One region of the Kitasatospora sp. NPDC057738 genome, then DNA from elsewhere that is predicted to be linked to it. Evidence: riboswitches for the same ligand, from Rfam matches in the RefSeq annotation. Region 1 holds a riboswitch; each other region holds the start of a gene.
What was found. A riboswitch is a leader RNA that binds a small molecule or an ion and turns the genes downstream of it on or off. The one in region 1 is predicted to bind cyclic di-AMP.
Positions count from the first base shown of each region.

Region 2: linked by a shared signal. The riboswitch ahead of ACFVGO_RS29895 (NlpC/P60 family protein) and the one ahead of ACFVGO_RS00995 (peptidoglycan DD-metalloendopeptidase family protein) in region 1 are both predicted to bind cyclic di-AMP.
Region 3: linked by a shared signal. The riboswitch ahead of ACFVGO_RS26925 (transglycosylase family protein) and the one ahead of ACFVGO_RS00995 (peptidoglycan DD-metalloendopeptidase family protein) in region 1 are both predicted to bind cyclic di-AMP.
Region 4: linked by a shared signal. The riboswitch ahead of ACFVGO_RS16105 (transglycosylase family protein) and the one ahead of ACFVGO_RS00995 (peptidoglycan DD-metalloendopeptidase family protein) in region 1 are both predicted to bind cyclic di-AMP.

Region 1 covers NZ_JBHVJT010000001.1:231,769-235,920, forward strand. Annotated here, with positions in the region: gene ACFVGO_RS00990 (APC family permease) at 1-1,334, opposite strand, end outside; gene ACFVGO_RS00995 (peptidoglycan DD-metalloendopeptidase family protein) at 1,722-2,714, opposite strand; cyclic di-AMP (ydaO/yuaA leader) riboswitch at 2,717-2,917, opposite strand; gene ACFVGO_RS01000 (MFS transporter) at 3,209-4,152, shown strand, end outside.
Region 2 covers NZ_JBHVJT010000067.1:15,067-19,218, forward strand. Annotated here, with positions in the region: gene ACFVGO_RS29890 (NlpC/P60 family protein) at 1-1,043, opposite strand, end outside; gene ACFVGO_RS29895 (NlpC/P60 family protein) at 1,283-2,419, opposite strand; cyclic di-AMP (ydaO/yuaA leader) riboswitch at 2,430-2,583, opposite strand; gene ACFVGO_RS29900 (NlpC/P60 family protein) at 2,922-3,959, opposite strand.
Region 3 covers NZ_JBHVJT010000055.1:15,617-19,768, reverse strand. Annotated here, with positions in the region: gene eno (phosphopyruvate hydratase) at 1-808, opposite strand, end outside; gene ACFVGO_RS26925 (transglycosylase family protein) at 1,122-2,027, opposite strand; cyclic di-AMP (ydaO/yuaA leader) riboswitch at 2,033-2,201, opposite strand; gene ACFVGO_RS26920 (cytochrome P450) at 2,423-3,847, opposite strand; gene ACFVGO_RS26915 (SDR family NAD(P)-dependent oxidoreductase) at 4,148-4,152, shown strand, end outside.
Region 4 covers NZ_JBHVJT010000025.1:13,826-17,977, reverse strand. Annotated here, with positions in the region: gene ACFVGO_RS16110 (hypothetical protein) at 1-20, opposite strand, end outside; gene ACFVGO_RS16105 (transglycosylase family protein) at 328-1,722, opposite strand; cyclic di-AMP (ydaO/yuaA leader) riboswitch at 1,709-1,879, opposite strand; gene ACFVGO_RS16100 (hypothetical protein) at 2,333-3,292, opposite strand; gene ACFVGO_RS16095 (DUF397 domain-containing protein) at 3,853-4,116, shown strand.

The DNA.
Region 1 (4,152 bases):
CCCACCAGCGGTGCGACCAGCGTCCGGAACCAGTTCGCGGTCTCCGGGTGCCGCCCCCGCACGTGGAAGTACCCGACCACGGCGAAGGAGCAGAGCGTCTGCACGACCAGGATCGCCATCGTCCCGAGCAGCGCCAGCAGCGTGTACAGGTGCGCGTACGGGTCCATCCCGGCCGCCAGGAACCCCGCCACCAGCCCCACCGCGATCACCGACTGCACCACCGAGGCGACGTGCGGCGAACCGTGCCGCGCATGGGTGCGGCCGAGCGCCGGGTGCAGCAGCCCCTCCCGGCCGATCGCGTACAGGTACCGGGCCGCGCACTGGTGGAAGGCCATCGCGCAGGCGAACGAGCCGGTGACGACCAGCCATTGGAACACCTTCACCGCCCAGGCCCCCAGGTGCGCGCCGAGCGGGTCGAAGAACAGGCTGTTGCCGTCCTTGCCCGGCACGGCGCCGCTCGCCACCGCGACCGCCCGCCCGACGCCGTTGCCGGACACGATCATCCAGGACACGAAGACGTAGAGCAGCCCGACGCCGATCACCGACACCAGCGTCGCCCGCGGCACCACCCGCTTGGGGTCGCGGGACTCCTCGCCGTACATCGCGGTGGACTCGAATCCCACCCAGGACCAGAACGCGAAGAACAGGCCGAGCCCGGCCGCCGCCGCGCCCGAACCACCCACCCCCCTCAGCGCGTTCAGCGGGTTCACGGCCCCGACCACGATCCCGTCCGGCCCGCCGCCGGAGAACAGCACCGCGAACGAGACCGCCCCCAGCACCCCGATCTCCAGCACCAGCGCGACCCCGAGCACCTTGGCCGTCAGGTGCAGGTCGAACCAGGCCATCACCCCGATCACCGTCGCCCCGAACAGCGCGTACCAGCCCCAGCCCAGGTCCACCCCCAGCTGCGAACGGACCAGTCCGCGCAGCGAGTACGCGAAGAAGCCGAGGGCCGAGGCCTCGGTGACGACGTACGCCAGCACCGCGAGCAGCCCCGAGGCCATCCCGACCACCCGGCCCAGCCCGTGCGAGACGTAGCCGTAGAACGCGCCGGCCGCGGTGATGTGCCGGGCCATCGCCACGTACCCGACCGAGAACACCGTCAGCACCACGGTCGCCACGACGTACGCGGCGGGCGCGCCGGCGCCGTTGCCCTGCCCGACGATGATCGGCAGGTTGCCCGTCATCGCGGTGATCGGGGCGGCGGTGGCGAGCGCCATGAACACCACGCCGACCAGGCCGACCGAGTCCGCCTTCAGCCGGTCGACGCCGCCCGTCCCCGGCCGCTCCCGCCCGGCCTTCTCCCCCGCCACGTCCCCGCTCCGGACCGCCATCCGGCCTCCTCGCCTCCCGGACCCGCCCGACCGCCGGACCGGCCGGACGCTGACCGTCCGACAGCATGGCGCGCCGGAGCAGCCCCGCGATCGGGCCGACGGCCCTCCGGAGCAGTCGGGTTGACGCCGCGTTCGACCGGTCGAACGACGCTCCGGAACCCGCCGGACGGCCGGGGCACGACCGGACGGGCCCGGAAACGGCAGCGGCCGGCCCGGCCGTACGAGGAGGTCCTCGTGCGGCCGGGCCGGCCTGGGCGTGTCCCGCGCCCATGTCCGCCGTGCGGCGATCACCCGGTCGAGCGGTCACCCGACATGACCATCCCGGAGGATCGATTCGCCCCGCAGCAGCGGTGGTTCCGAAAACCCTCGGCGCTCAGCGGCCCCGGATCAGAGCGCGACGCCGTGCGCGCGCAGGTAGGCGACCGGGTTGATGTCCGAGCCGTACTCCGAGCCGTTGCGGATCTCGAAGTGCAGGTGCGGGCCGGTCACGTTGCCGGTGGCGCCGGAGAGGCCGATCTGCTGGCCGGCGGTGACGGCCTGACCGATCCTCACGCCGATCGAGGAGAGGTGCGCGTACTCGGCGTAGTGACCGTCGGCGAGCTTGATCTCGACCTCGTTGCCGTAGGCGCCGCCGTTGCCGGCCTTGACCACGACGCCGTTGGCGACGGCGCGCAGCGGGGTGCCGGTGGAGGCGACGAAGTCCTGGCCGGTGTGGTGGCCGGAGGCCCACATCGAGCCGGCCACGCCGTAGGCGGTGCCGAGCCTCGGGTTGGCCAGCGGGGCGACGAAGCCGGAGGTGGCGGCGGCGACCGGAGTGGCGGTCACGACCGCAGCCGGAGCGGCGACCTGCAGCTGGGTCTGGAGCTGGGCGGACGGCTTGGCGGCCTCGGTCTTCACCTGGACCTGGGCCTGCGGCTTGGCGGCCTGGGTCGCCGGGGCGGCCGGCTGGGCGGGCTTCGCCGGGGCGGCCGGCTTGGCCGGGGCGGCGTCGGCGGCCGGCGCGGCGGCGTGGCCCGACAGCGCGAGCTGCTGGCCCGGGAAGATCAGGTTCGGGTCGGCACCGACGACCGAGCGGTTCTGCTCGTACAGCGCGTGCCAGCCGCCCTCGACGTTCTTGGCGTCGGCGATCTTGGACAGGGTGTCTCCGCTGACGACGCGGTAGCTCTCCTGCGCGGCCGGGGTGGCCGGGGCAGCGGCCGGCGCGGCCGGCTTGGCGTCCGTGGAGGCGGCGGCCTGCGCGGCCGGGGCGGCCGGAACGGTGTGGGCCTGGGCGCTCACCGCGGTGACGAGCGGGAGGGCGAAGGAGACACCGGTGACGGCGGTCGCGATGCCGATACGGGCGGCGCGGGGCAGGGCGATACGACGAGCCTGAGCAGGCATGGAATTTTCCTCTCCGACGCCTGCGAGGTGAGCTGTCGGGTTCGGGCTGGAGTTGCCCGGCCGCATGCGCGGCTTCACCCCTAGCCGGTCCTGGACGCCCGCGCCCTGAGGCGCGAACTCCGGTCCGGCGACTTACCTGTGGGTCCCCCGCTCCTGCCGTACAGAGTTCGTTTCGAACCACCGGGCAGCGGCAGGACTCGGCGTTCCACCCGGTGGATCCGTCCGGACTGGCCGGGCGGTCGCTGAACTAAAACCCATCCGTTCGGGTGAAGCAATGTCGATCTCTTGAAAGGGCAACCATCTCCCCCGTTCCGGTGACCCTCCGCAGACCGGACCCCACGGTGCGTACACAACCCATTCACCCCCCGCCACTGATCCACGACCCTGCGCCGAGATCGGCGACGGAACGCAGCCACCCGTTCACGCACCGCCGACCGTCAACACACCCACCGGTGACCCTTGTCACGTGCGCCCCGGCAGCGCAGGATTCGCCCGTGGCCACCTCCGAGGCCGGCACCCTGCGCCTGGGCACCGCGCAGGGTCGCTGGGTACTACTGGCGACCGTGCTCGGCTCGAGCATGGCGATGCTCGACGGCACCGTCGTGAACGTCGCCCTGCCCCGGATCGGCGCCGACCTCGGCGCCTCCCTGGCGTCCCTGCAATGGACTCTGAACGCCTATCTGCTCACCCTGGCGGGCCTGATCCTGCTCGGCGGCGCGCTCGGCGACCGGTACGGGCGGCGCAAGGTCTTCCTGATCGGCGTGGTCTGGTTCGCCATCGCCTCCGCGGCCTGCGCCGCGGCGCCGAACATCCACGTGCTGATCGCCGCCCGCGCCGTCCAGGGCATCGGCGGGGCGCTGCTCACCCCCGGCTCGCTCGCCATGCTCCAGGCCGTCTTCCACCCCGACGACCGCTCGGCCGCGGTCGGGCTCTGGTCCGGCCTCGGCGGGGTGTCCGCCGCGATCGGCCCCTTCCTCGGCGGCTGGCTGGTGGACGGCCCCGGCTGGCGCTGGATCTTCCTGCTGAACCTGCCGCTCGCCGCCGCCGTGATCGCGGTGACCACCCGGTCGGTGCCGGAGACCCGGGACGAGGCCGCCACCGGCCGCTTCGACGTGCTCGGCGCCGTGCTCGCCGCCCTCGCGCTCGGCGCGATCACCTACGCGCTGACCGCGGCCGGCGAGGGCCTGTCCCCGGCGGTCTGGGTCAGCGGGGTGATCGGGGTGGCGCTCGGCGTCGCCTTCGTGGCCGTCGAGCGCCGCGCCCCCGAACCGATGCTGCCGCTCGGGCTGTTCTCCTCCCGGCTGTTCACCGCGGTGAACCTGGTCACCCTGTGCGTGTACGCGGCGTTCAGCGGCGTCTTCTTCCTGCTGGTGGTGCAGCTCCAGATCGTGTCCGGGTTCTCGCCGCTGGTGTCGGGCTTCGCCCTGGTGCCGATCAC
Region 2 (4,152 bases), on a different contig from region 1:
AGCCGGACCACCCCGGAGACCGGCATGGCGGTGACGCTCTCGTAGCGGACCTTGGCGCCCGGGCGGGGGGCGTGCACGATCACGCCGCCGCCGGCGTACATGCCGACGTGGTGCATGTCCCGGTAGAAGATCACCAGGTCTCCCGGTCGCGCTTCGGACAGGCTGACCCGCTGCCCGGCGTACGCCTGGGCCTGCGAGGTGCGCGGCAGGGTCACTCCGGCCTGCCGCCAGCTGTAGTACATCAGACCGGAGCAGTCGAACGCGTGCGGGCCGGTGGCCCCGTAGACGTACGGGGAGCCGATCATCCGCACCGCGGCGGCCAGCGCGGCGGCCCCGCGCTCGGAGGCGGGCGGGGCGGTGCCGAGGTCCAGCCGGTCGGTGCCCCGGGTGGCGCGCTGCTCGGCGTCCCGGGCGTCCTGGACCGTCAGCCGGGCCCGCTCGGCGGCGCCCAGACCGTTCAGCAGCTTCTGCGCCCTGGCCAGCCGCTGCTGGATCTGCTGCTTGCTGTCGGCGAGCGAGCGGCGGGTCCGGTCCAGCTCGTCGAGCTTGCCGGCCGCCTCGGTCCGGCGCTGGTCGAGCCGGCGCTGCCGGGCGACCAGCTCGTGCAGGGTCTCCTGCTGGCGCGCGGCGGCCTGGCCCAGGGCGCGGGCGCGGGACAGGTAGCCCTCCGGGTCGGGCGAGAGGATGAGCTGGGCGGTCTGGGTCATCCCGCCGCCGCGGTACTCGGCCCCGGCCACCGTCGCGAGGTCGCCCCGCAGCCCGTTGAGCTGGTCCTGGGCCACGGCGATCTCGCCCTGGAGGATCGTGGTCTCGCCCTGGAGCCGCCGCTGGGCCTCCTGCGCCGCGTTGGCCTTCTCGGACGCCTGCTCGGCCTCGTCGTACAGCTGTTCCACCTGCGTCTTGACGTCCTGGCGGTCGCCCGGGTCGGGGCTGCCGGGGGCGGCCTGGGCGCTGCCTCCGGCAGCCACACCCAGGGCGGTGGCGGCGGCCGCGGTCAGCACCAGCGCCCGGGCGAGCAGTTGGGAACGGCGGTGCACGGGCATGGCGGCAGCGGCTCCAATCCTGCGGCGCGGCTCCCGCCGCCGCACCGGGACGGGCGGCCGTCGAGCGGGAGTCCGGTGGCAGACGTTAGCGAGTCAGGGCAAGCGAGTCCAAACCCCTGCCAACCCGAATATTCAGGCTGTTGTCGGACATTTGATCGGCCCTCGGGAAAAGCCGCAGGAAAAACCGCAGGCCCGGCCTCCCCTGGGGGAGGCCGGGCCTGGAAACGTCCGAGCGGTGATCAGACCCGCACGATGGAGGCCAGCGGCATGTTGGTGACGGCCTCGTAGCGCACCGACGCGCCCGGCTTGGGCGCGTGCAGCACCTGGCCGTTGCCCGCGTAGATGCCGACGTGGTGGGCGTCGGTGTAGAAGATCAGCAGGTCGCCGGGCTGGGCCTGGGAGATGTCCGAGCCGATCCGGGTGCCGGCCGAGGCCTGCGCCTGCGAGGTGCGCGGCAGCGACACGCCCGCCTGGTTGAACGCCCAGACCATCAGGCCGGAGCAGTCGAAGGAGCCCGGGCCGGTGGCGCCCCAGACGTACGGGCTGCCGATCTTGGAGGCGGCGGCCGAGAGCGCGGCGGCGCCGCGCGAGCTGCCCGGGGCCACCTTCACCGGGGAGGAGGCGGTCGAGCCGGCCGAGGCGGTCGAGCCGGCCGCGAGGTCGCCGCGGCTGTTGTCGCGGGAGGCGCGGTCGGCCTGCTGCTGCTGGGCCTGGGCGGCGTCGGCCTTGGCCTTGGCGTCGGCCGCGGCCTTCTCCTCGGCCTGGCGCAGCGCCTGGCGCTCCTGCTCGGTCAGCGTGTTGAGCAGGTCCTGGGCCGCCTTCAGCTTGCCCTGGACCTCCTCCTTGGAGGCCTTCAGCTGCTGGGTGGTCGACTCCAGCTCGGCGAGCTTGCCCTGGGCCTCGTTGCGGTCCTGGTCGAGCTTGCGCTGCTGCTCCTGGAGCTCCTTCAGCTGACCCTTCTGGGTGCTGCCGGCCTGGTTCAGCGCGTCGGCCTGGCTGAGGAAGGTGTCCGGGCTGGAGGAGAACATCAGCTGGACGGTCGGGGATATGCCCCCGTTGCGGTACTGCTCGCCGGCGATCTCGGCCAGGCCGCCCTGGAGCTCGGTGACCTGGGCCTGCTGACGGGCCACCTGGTCCTGCATGCCGGAGACCTGCTTCTCCAGCTCCTGCTGCTTGGCCTGGGCCGCGTTGTAGTTCTCGGTCGCGATCTCGGCCTGCTCGTTGAGCTGGTCGACCTGCCCCTTGACCTGTTCCTTGGTCGGCTGCGGGTCGGCGTGGGCGCCTTGCGCGGAGAGGACGACGGCTGCCGCGGCGACACCGGTCAGGATCGAGACCCGGGCGCGGCCTGCGGGCTTGGGACGACGATGGGACGCCACGAAGGCGGACTCCTTCTTCCTACGTCCGCCTACCGGGTGAGCTGACGGGTTCGGGCCGGAAGCATGCCCTACGACGCCTCACGGCCGTTCCATCGGCCGACCTGGCGTCGATTCACCCCGGAGGAACGTGGTTCCCCGGCTCCGCTCCGCAGCGCCCCCAAAACACTGGGCTCCCCTGTCGGGCAGTCGCTTCGACCTGCCCCGCTGCCTCACGAACTCGACGGTAACCACCGCCGCCACCCTGGCTGGGCGATCGACAGTGCGGTGGTTCAGGGCACGACCCTAGTAACTGAACCGTGATCGGTTCAAATCCTTGTCAGAAAAAAGACCAAAGATTTCCCAAGTTCTTCTGTGAAAATGACCGATGGTGACCACTGGCACACAGATGGCTGATCAGTTCTCAGCATGTGGTCGCGAAGGGACGGAAAGCCGAACGCCACCCCCGAACGAGGGGTGGCGCTTTTCACAGCCCCCGGAAGGGCCCCGCGGGCGTGTCGGGCCGTCAGACCCGGCGGATGGTGTTGATCGACATCGCGTCGGCCTTCATCACCTTCACCACGTCACCGGTGTGCGGCGCGTGGACCACCATGCCGTTGCCGATGTACATCCCGACGTGGTGCATGTCGTTGCCGTAGACCACCAGGTCGCCCGGCTGGGCCTGGTCCAGCGAGGGCACCCGGGTGCCGTAGTGGCCCTGCTCCTGCGAGGTGCGCGGCAGCGAGACGCCCGCCTGCCCGTACGCCCAGACCATCAGGCCCGAGCAGTCGAAGGTGGTCGAGCCGGTGGCGCCCCACACGTACGGCGAGCCCTGCTTGCTCATCGCCTTGGCCATCGCCACGGCCGCGTAGCCGCTGGCCGGCGGCAGGCTGCTGAGGTCGACCCGGTCGCTGCCGCGCGAGGCGCGGTCGTCCTGCGCCTGCTGGGCCTTCAGCGCGGCGCGGTCGGTGGCGCTCAGCGAGTTCAGCAGGTCCTGGGCGGCCTTCAGCTTGGTGTTGACGTCCGCCTTGGCCTGGTTCAGGTCCTTGGTGGTGGTGTCCAGCGAGGCGAGCACGGCGGAGGCCTCGACCTTCTCCTGGTCCAGCCGGCGCTGCTGGTCCAGCAGCCCCTTGAGCGCCTCGGCCTGGCTGCTGCTGGCCTGCTGGACGGTGGAGGCCTTCTCCAGGTAGCCGGACGGGTCGGAGGTGAGCATCAGCTGGACGGACGGGTCGATGCCGCCGGTGCGGTACTGCTCGCCCGCCACCTCGGCGAGGCCGCCCTGGAGCTGGGTCATCTGCTCCTGGCTGCGGGCCACCTGGTCCTGCAGCTGGTCGGCCTGCTTGCGCAGCTGGTCGGCCCGCTCCTTGGCGCCGTTGTACTTCTCCGCCGCCTGCTCCTGCTCCTCCTGGAGCTGGTCGATCTGCGCCTTGACGTCCGTTTTGTTCGGCTGCGGCGCGGCGTGCGCGGCCACCTGGGCGGAGAGGGCGACCGCGGTCGCAGCAGCAGCGGTGAGCACGGAGATCCGCGCGCGGCTCGGCTGCTTGGGACGGCGGTGGGAGGCCAAGGGTCCTGCTCCTTCTTCCAACGGACTCACCTGATGGGATGAGATTCCGGAAAATAGGTTTGACGCCAGACCCTAGTGAAGATCTATCCGTTTTGCCACTCCCCCGAAGGTGTGAACTCCGGTCCGCACACTGACGACACGGGACCCGCACACCATCCCGGAACCACTCCTGACCAGGCATCGCACGGCCGCT
Region 3 (4,152 bases), on a different contig from region 1:
AGTACTCGATGAGCTCGGCGGCGGTGAGGTCCTTGCCCTCGAACTGGTAGGCGCCGTCCTCGTAGAACTCGGAGGAGGCGACGTCCAGGGCCAGCGCGACGTCACGGCCGGGCACGTAGCCGGCCTTCTCGATGGCCTCGACGATGAGGTCCAGGGCCTCGCGGTTGGAGTCCAGGTTCGGGGCGAAGCCGCCCTCGTCGCCCAGGCCGGTGGACAGGCCGCGCTCCTTCAGCACGCCCTTGAGCGTGTGGTAGACCTCGACGCCCCAGCGGACGGCCTCGGAGAAGGACTCCGCGCCGATCGGGGCGATCATGAACTCCTGGATGTCGACGTTGGAGTCCGCGTGCGACCCACCGTTGAGGATGTTCATCATCGGGACCGGCAGGACGTGCGCGTTCGGGCCGCCCAGGTAGCGGAACAGCGGCAGGTCGCTGGCCTCGGAGGCGGCGTGCGCGACGGCCAGCGAGACGCCCAGGATGGCGTTGGCGCCGAGCGAGGACTTGTCCGGGGTGGCGTCCAGGTCCAGCATGGCCTGGTCGATCAGGCGCTGCTCGGTGGCGTCGTAGCCGACCAGCTCCGGGCCGATCTGCTCGATGACGGCCAGGACGGCCTTCTCGACGCCCTTGCCGAAGTAGCGGTTCTTGTCACCGTCACGCAGCTCCAGCGCCTCGAAGGCACCGGTGGAAGCACCCGACGGGACAGCGGCACGACCCGTGCTGCCGTCGTCGAGGCCGACCTCGACCTCGACCGTGGGGTTGCCGCGGGAGTCGAGGATCTCACGGGCTACGACGACATCGATGGACGGCACGAGGCATCTCCTTGCGGAAGCAGGGTCCGGTCTGACGGTGGTGCTGTCAGCAGGACGATTGCGGAGTCGTTACGACCAGAGCCTAACCGCCCGGGCTCCCGGGGCCACGTCCGCCTCGGTCCCGTCTCAGCGTGTGGCCCCACTACCCACCGGTAGTTCACCTGCTTGTCCCAGCTTGTCCCACCGGAGCGGTCGAATGCGGACGAAGGGGACCGGTAGGACCGGTCCCCTTCGGACGGCGGGGTGAGGCGGCGTCGGCACCGGGCGCGGCGGGCGGGCCGGCGGCGGGCGGGCAGGCGTCGAGCGGGCCGGCTCAGCCGAGGTGCAGCACCTGGCCGGGCATGATCAGGTTCGGGTCGCCGCCGACCGTGCCGTGGTTCTGCTCGTACAGCGCGTGCCAGCCTCCGGACACGCCCTGGGCGGCGGCGATGGTCGACAGGGTGTCACCGGCGCGGACGGTGTAGTCGTGGCCGGTGGCCTGCGGGGCCGACTGCGCGGCCTGCGGGGCGTACTGCGGCTGGGCGGCGGCCTGGCCGGCGTACTGCTGGTAGACGCTCTGGTGGCTGGTCCAGTACCAGGCGCCGTTGCTCTGGTACCAGTACACCTTGGCGTCGGCGTCCCAGCCGGCCTTGCCGGAGAAGCCCGGGGTCTGCGGCTGCGCCTGCTGCTGCGGGGCGGCCTGCTGGACCGGCTGCGCGGCGGGCTTCGAGGCCTGCTTCTGGGCGGCGGGCTGCTGCGCGACCGGCTTCTCGGCCGGCTTGGCGGCGGGCTTCGGGGTCTGCTGCTTGGGCGCGGACTGCGGCTTGGCGTCCGAGGAGGTGTCGACCGCGGCCGGGGCGCCGCCCTTGGTCAGACCGGCCTTCTGGGAGCAGACCGGCCAGGCACCCGGGCCCTGCGAGGCCAGCACCTTCTCGGCGACCGAGATCTGCTGGGCCTTGCTGGCCTGGTTGGCCTGCGGCGCGTAGGCGGTGCCGCCGTACGCCTTCCAGGTGCTGGAGGTGAACTGGAGGCCGCCGTAGAAGCCGTTGCCGGTGTTGATGCTCCAGTTGCCACCGGCCTCGCACTGGGCGACGGCGTCCCAGGTGGAGGCGGGGGCTGCGGAGGCGCCGGTGGCGGTGAGGAGCGGCATCGCGAGTCCGACGCCGGCCACACCGGCGACGGCGATGGCCTTCTCGGCCTGGGTGCGACGACGGTGACGGCCAGTTCCAACGAACAGCATGAAGAGGTCCCTCTCCGCACGCCTGCGAGGTGAGCTGTCGGGTTCGGACCGGGAGGTGGCCCGGCCGCCGTATGCGGAAACGATTCCGCTCGGGCGGCTTCACCCCAAGCCGTGGGGAGACGGCAACAAACCTGGTTCCCCCGCCCCTGCCCAGGGTTCTGGTCGGTTTCCCGTGACGCGGCGGGCAGGACTCGGCGTTCCGCGTACGAGGTCCGCAGCTGCGAACTCCAGGGAGAGTAGACAGATCATCAGACCAATCACAAGCTCATATCGTCGATATCACACAATAATTACGGCGCGTGTTCGATCGCCTACCAACGGCGGTGTTATGTCCGGATTGATGGGTGTTCACACCCCCGTCGGCAGGTGGTTCGCGACGTCCCGTCAGGGCGATCTCAGCACGTCGGAGGCGTGGCGGGAGCGTGCGGAGAGGCCTGCGGAGAGGCCTGCGAAGGAGCGTGCGGAGAGGCCTGCGGAGAGGCCTGCGAAGGAGCGTGCGGAGGGGTCTGCGGAGAGGCGTGCGGGGAACGGCGCTCCGGACTGAATTCCACCGGGAGTTCGCGCAGCCCACGCATGATCAGACCACCGCGCCACCGCAGGTCGTCCGCGTTTTCCGCGAGCCGGAGATCGGGCAGCCGGGAAAGCAGCGTGGTCAGCGCGGCACGACCCTCCAAGCGGGCGAGCGGAGCGCCGATGCAGTAGTGGATGCCGTGCCCGAAGCCCAGGTGGGGGTTGTCCGTCCGGGCCAGGTCCAGGGTGTTCTCGGCCGCGAACCGGGCCGGGTCGCGGTCCGCCGCGGCGAGCACCACCAGCACCGGGTCGCCGACCGGGATGTCCACCCCGCCGATGGTCAGCGGACGGGTCGCGAACCGCCAGGTCGCCATCTCCACCGGCCCGTCGTATCGCAGGAGTTCCTCGATCCCGGTCTCCAGCAGCGCGCTCTCCCCGCGGGCCACCGACTCCTGCAGCAACCGGCGCTGCTCCGGATTGCGCAGCAGGGCGTACGTGCCGTTGCCGATCAGGTTCACGGTGGTCTCGAAACCCGCGAACAGGAGGATGAAGGCCATCGCCGCGGCCTCGTTCTCGGTCAGGTGCTCACCGTGGTCACTGGCCCGGATCAGGCCCGAGATCAGGTCGTCCCCGAGGTCCGCTCGCTTGCGGTGGATCAGCTCCAGCAGGTACGCCCGCATCCGCTTCACCGCCCGCCCCACGCCGCCGCGCTGCCCGCCGCCGTGGCCCGGCTTCGTGTGGCGCACCATCATCCCGGCCCAGTCCCGGAAGTCGTCCTGGTCCTCGGCCGGCACGCCCAGCAGGTCGCAGATCGCGTAGATGGGGAGCGGGAAGGCGAACTCGTGGATCAGGTCCGCCGAACCGCGCTGCGCGAAGCCGTCGATCAGCCGGTCGGTGAGCTGCTGCACCCGCGGCTCGAACTCCGCCACCCGGCGCGGGGTGAACGCCTTCGACACCAGCCTGCGCAGCCGGGTGTGGTCCGGCGGGTCGATGTTCAGCAGGTGGGTCATCAGGTCCGCCTGCCGCTCCCCCGGGATGCCCACCCGGCCGGTGCGGTGCGCCTGCTCGCTGTGGTGCGCCGGGTTCTTCGACAGCCGGCTGTCCGCGAGCGCCTGCCGGGCGTCCGCGTACCGGGTCACCAGCCAGGCCTCCACCCCGCTCGGCAGCGTGGTGCGGTGCACCGGGGCGTGCTCGCGCAGCCAGGCGTAGGCGGGGTACGGGTCGGAGGCGAACTCCCAGGTGAACAGCTGCGGGGCGGTGGCGTCGGACGGCGTGGCGGCGGGCCGGGCGGAGTCGGGCTGAGCTGGCATGGACCGACCGTATCCGGTGCGACGGGCACGCCCCGCTCCGGCGGGCCGCCGCTCCTCCCGCCGACGGTCCGCGGCCGTCCTGCCGATGTTCCGTGGACGGCCCATGGACGGTTCATGGACGGCCCGTTGACTGTCCGCGGACGGTCAATGGACAGCTCTTGGCCGACTCTTGGCCGCGGTGCGGGCGTGAGCCTGGTCACCTGCGGGGTAATCCCTGTTGCGGAGGGTCAGGACGTGCCTACGATCCTCCGCAGTACGCGTGGGCGCCGGTGCGGTGTCGTCCACAGGGAGGAGCAGGCCATGCG
Region 4 (4,152 bases), on a different contig from region 1:
GTGACGGTGACCTGGGCCATGTGACTCCTCCTCGGGTGCAGAGCAGCAGCATGCCCGTTGGGGCGGGGATTCACCACGGGGATTCGTCGTGGGGATTCAGCAGGGGCTTCGCCATGGGGATTCGCCGTGGGGATTCAGCACGGAGCTTCACCGCGGGGATTTGCCACGAGGTACGGCCGGAGGCATGCCGGAACCCCCGGGGAGGAGCGACCAGACTCTCCCCGGGGGCGTGGGCGGTCAACGTTCGGACGACAGCTGACAGATGATGAAATCTGTTATCTGTCAGCTGTTATCCGTCGTCCGCCGTCCGTCGGCTGTTCGCCGTTCTCAGACCCGGCCGGCGAAGTCCGGGGCCCAGTTGGCGATGCTCTGCTCGCGGACGCCCGAGCTCGGATTGGCGGCCTCGACGTACTTGCCGTTGCCGACGTAGATCGCGACGTGGTAGACGCCGGAGTCCTTGCCGTTGTTGGACCAGAACAGCAGGTCGCCCGGCTGGAGGCTGTCCAGCGAGACGTGGGTGCTGGCGGCGGCCTGGTCGGCGGCGACGCGCGGGACGGAGACGCCCGCGGCGCGCAGCGCGGCCTGGGTCAGGCCGGAGCAGTCCCAGCCACCGTTGCCGGTGCCGCCGTAGACGTACGCCTGACCGACCTTCGACTCGGCGAAGGAGACCGCGGCGGCCATGCTGCCGGTGGCGGCCGGAGTCTGGGTCTGGGTCTGGGTCTGGGTCTGGGCCGGAGCCTGGGTCTGCGGAGCGGGCTTGGCGGCCGGCTTGGTGGACGGCTTGGCGGCCGGGGTCTGGGCCTGCGCGGTCGGCTGGGCGTTCACGGCACCGCCGTTCGCGGACTGGCCGGACTTCTGCGAGCGGTCGAACCAGGTGAAGTCCGAGCCGGACTTGCCGGTGGCGGACTGGCCGGCCTGGGCCTGGCCGTTGCCGCCGAAGGACAGCTGCTGGCCCGGGTAGATGCTGTCCGGACCCTCGGTCAGGGTGCCGCGGTTGAGCTCGTACAGCCGCTGCCAGCCGCCCTGCACCTTGTGCTGGTCGGCGATCGCGGACAGCCAGTCGCCCTCGACCACGGTGTAGTCGCCGTTCTGGGCCTGCTGCTGGCGCTTCTGGACCCAGTCGCTCCGGTTTCCGGAGGCGGTGGAGTCGGTGCTGGCCTGCGTGCCGTCCTGGGCGGGCGCGGCGGGCTTGGCGGCCGGGGCCTGGGTCTGCGGAGCGGGCTTGGCGGCCGGGGCGGCCGGCTTGGCGCTCTGCGCGGGCTGCGCGGGCTTGGCGGTGGTCGAGCCGGCGGTGGAGCCCGCCGAGGTGTCGACGGCGGCCGCGGCGCCGCCCTTGGTGAGGCCGGCCTGGACCGAGCACACCGGCCAGGCGCCGGGGCCCTGCGAGGCGAGGACCTTCTCGGCGACGGCGATCTGCTGGTCCTTGGTGGCCAGGTCGGCGCGCGCCGCGAAGGCGGTGCCGCCGAAGGCGGACCAGGTGCTGGAGGTGAACTGGAGGCCGCCGTAGAAGCCGTTGCCGGTGTTGATGCTCCAGTTGCCGCCGCTCTCGCACTGGGCGACCTTGTCCCAGGTGGCGACGGTGGCGGCGGAGGCGGTGCCGGAGGCGATGCAGGGGACGGTGAGGCCGACGCCCGCGACGCCGAGGGCGGCGATCACGCGACGGGTGCGGCTGGACAGACGAGTGCCGTTGGTGGGCAGCATGAAGACGCGGTCCTCTCCCACGCCTGCGAGGTGAGCTGTCGGATTCGGGCTGGAGTTGCCCGGCCGCGCTGTGGGCGCGGCTTCACCCCTAGCCCTGGACCGTTCCGGAGATCGGTCCGGGGCGACTTACCTGTGGGTCCCCCGCTCCTGCCGTGGTGCGATTTCGCGCTGCCAGGACATCCGACGGCAGGACTCGGCGTCGCGGATGAACCGGGTTCGTGTGGTCACGAACGGGGAGCACGTTAATCAGACTTAAGTTCAAACTGCAAATGGCTGTGATGCGCATCACGGTTTAGTGGGAACTGCCAAAATTGCCGCTCTCCATGATCGTAAATGATCGTTTTCAAGCAACCCTGTTGTGGAAGCCCACAACTGGCAGCACTTCAGAAGTGGTGTGACGGCGCGTCGAATCGCGGGCCGGAGCGCCCCGGCGGATGATGCGGCGGCTGTGGTGCGAGCGCCCGCGACCGCGTTTCCTATTTCCTTTCAAAAAGGCCAGAACGGACATTCCACTTCGCCGCCGTCCGACTTCCGCGCGGGACGGCCACGGGCGGGCGGAGCAAAACCGAAGGGCCCGGAACGCATGCCGTTCCGGGCCCTTCGGAGCGCGCGAACCGGCGCGCGACGTCGACTACCGCCCTGCGGGCCCCTGGGAGGCCGCGTGGGCGCCGCGGACGCCCTCCAGGGCCCCCTCGGCCTCGGCGGCGGCCGCCGCCTCCGCCTCGGCCCGTGCCAGGTCCTCCGGGGACGGCGCGGGCAGCGCCGCCAGGTAGGTGGAGGCGATCAGCTGGCCGACCGACGGGTACGAGCCCAGCGGCGCGGCCGACGGGCAGCCGGTCTCCTCGGCGGCGGTGGCGAGCAGCTCGGAGTCCGCCTCCGGGCCGATCACCAGCGGGGCCAGCGCCGGGCGCTGCGAGCCGGTGTCCCTGAGGTGGTTGACGGCCGCGGCCACCGAGCCGGGCACGTCGAGCGCGGCGGCGACGACCGGCACGGCCAGTCGGGCGGCCAGCAGCACGCCGGTGATGCCGGCCGCCGCGGCCGCGTCCTCGCCGCCGACGGTGGTCAGCACCACGCCGTCCGCGGCGGTCGCGATGGCGAACAGCCGGGCGCGGTCGGCCCGGGCCAGCCCGGCCTCGGACAGCCGGACGTGCACGGCCTCGGCCAGCAGCGGGTGCGGGCCCAGCGGGTCGGTGACGGGCGCGCCGTACTCGGCGGCGAGCGCGTGAAGCTCGGTCAGGAAGGTGTGCGGGCCGGGCACCAGCGGGACCAGGACGGGCGTCGGCAGCCCGGCCTCGGCCGCCATGGCCAGCAGCTCGGCCACGGTGCGGTCCTCGCCGCCCGCGCCCTCGCCGCCGTTGCCCGGCAGGTAGCCGACCGCGGTCCGGACGCCGTTCTGCTCGGTGCGGACGATCGAGAGCAACTCCTCGACGACCGAGCGGGACTCGGGCCCGGCGGTCGCGGGCACGGCGAGCACCAGGGCCGGGGCGCCGGCCGGGATCTCGGGGCGCTCGGGACGACGGTGGCGCCCCCGCGCACGGGAGCCTGGAGTACGGACGGGCAGTGGCGCGCCCGGGATGGCTGCGGTGCTCATGCCGGAGATCGTAGGACATCTGCCCGTCCGGCTTGCAGTCGGCTGCCGAGTGGGTTTCACGCGGTCGCGGTCCGGAGCCCGGTGCGTCTCCGGCGCCGGTCCGGGCACTTTGCCTACAATCCGGACATTCCGCTCCCAATCCCCGCGCGACCGCCGGTGGTTGCCTCGACGCGACCCGAGGGGGCCGGCGTTGCACCTGGGGCGCGTGAGATGTCTCACAGCATGAGGATGGTTTGACGGAGGGTCACGGGGGTGCGACTCCCGGCATTCGAAGATCAACATTCAGCGGGGAGGCGCTCACGGCCGGTTATCGCGCGCCCGACGATTCATCGGCTATGTCCGTTTACGTACCGTCAGGAGAAGGGTCCGTGAAGAGTTCGCGGCTGCGGACAAAAGGCCACGTGCACCTGCAACGTCCCGTGCTGATGCACGTGCACTGCAGCTATCATCGCGTCAAGTGAGGCGTTGTGCCGGACCGGTACGGGGCCGGTCCGTTCGTTTCGACGGTGCCGGGGGCGCCGCGCTGGACGACAACTCCGGAAGCTCTTCGGGAGATTTCTATGCACGACTCGCAGGACACGCACGGCTCGTACGACACCTACAACGGGATGGCCGCCGCCGATCTCCAGGGGGTGGTCTGGCAGAAGAGCCGGCACAGCAACTCCCAGGGCAACTGCGTCGAGTTCGCGGCCCTGCCCGGCGGCGATGTGGCGATGCGCAACTCGCGGTTCCCGGACGGCCCGGCCCTCATCTACACCCGGGCCGAGATCGCCGCCCTGCTGCTGGGGGCCAAGGACGGGGAGTTCGACCACCTGGCGGTCTGACCGACCGCCGTGCTCCATCATCGGGGGGCCGTCGTG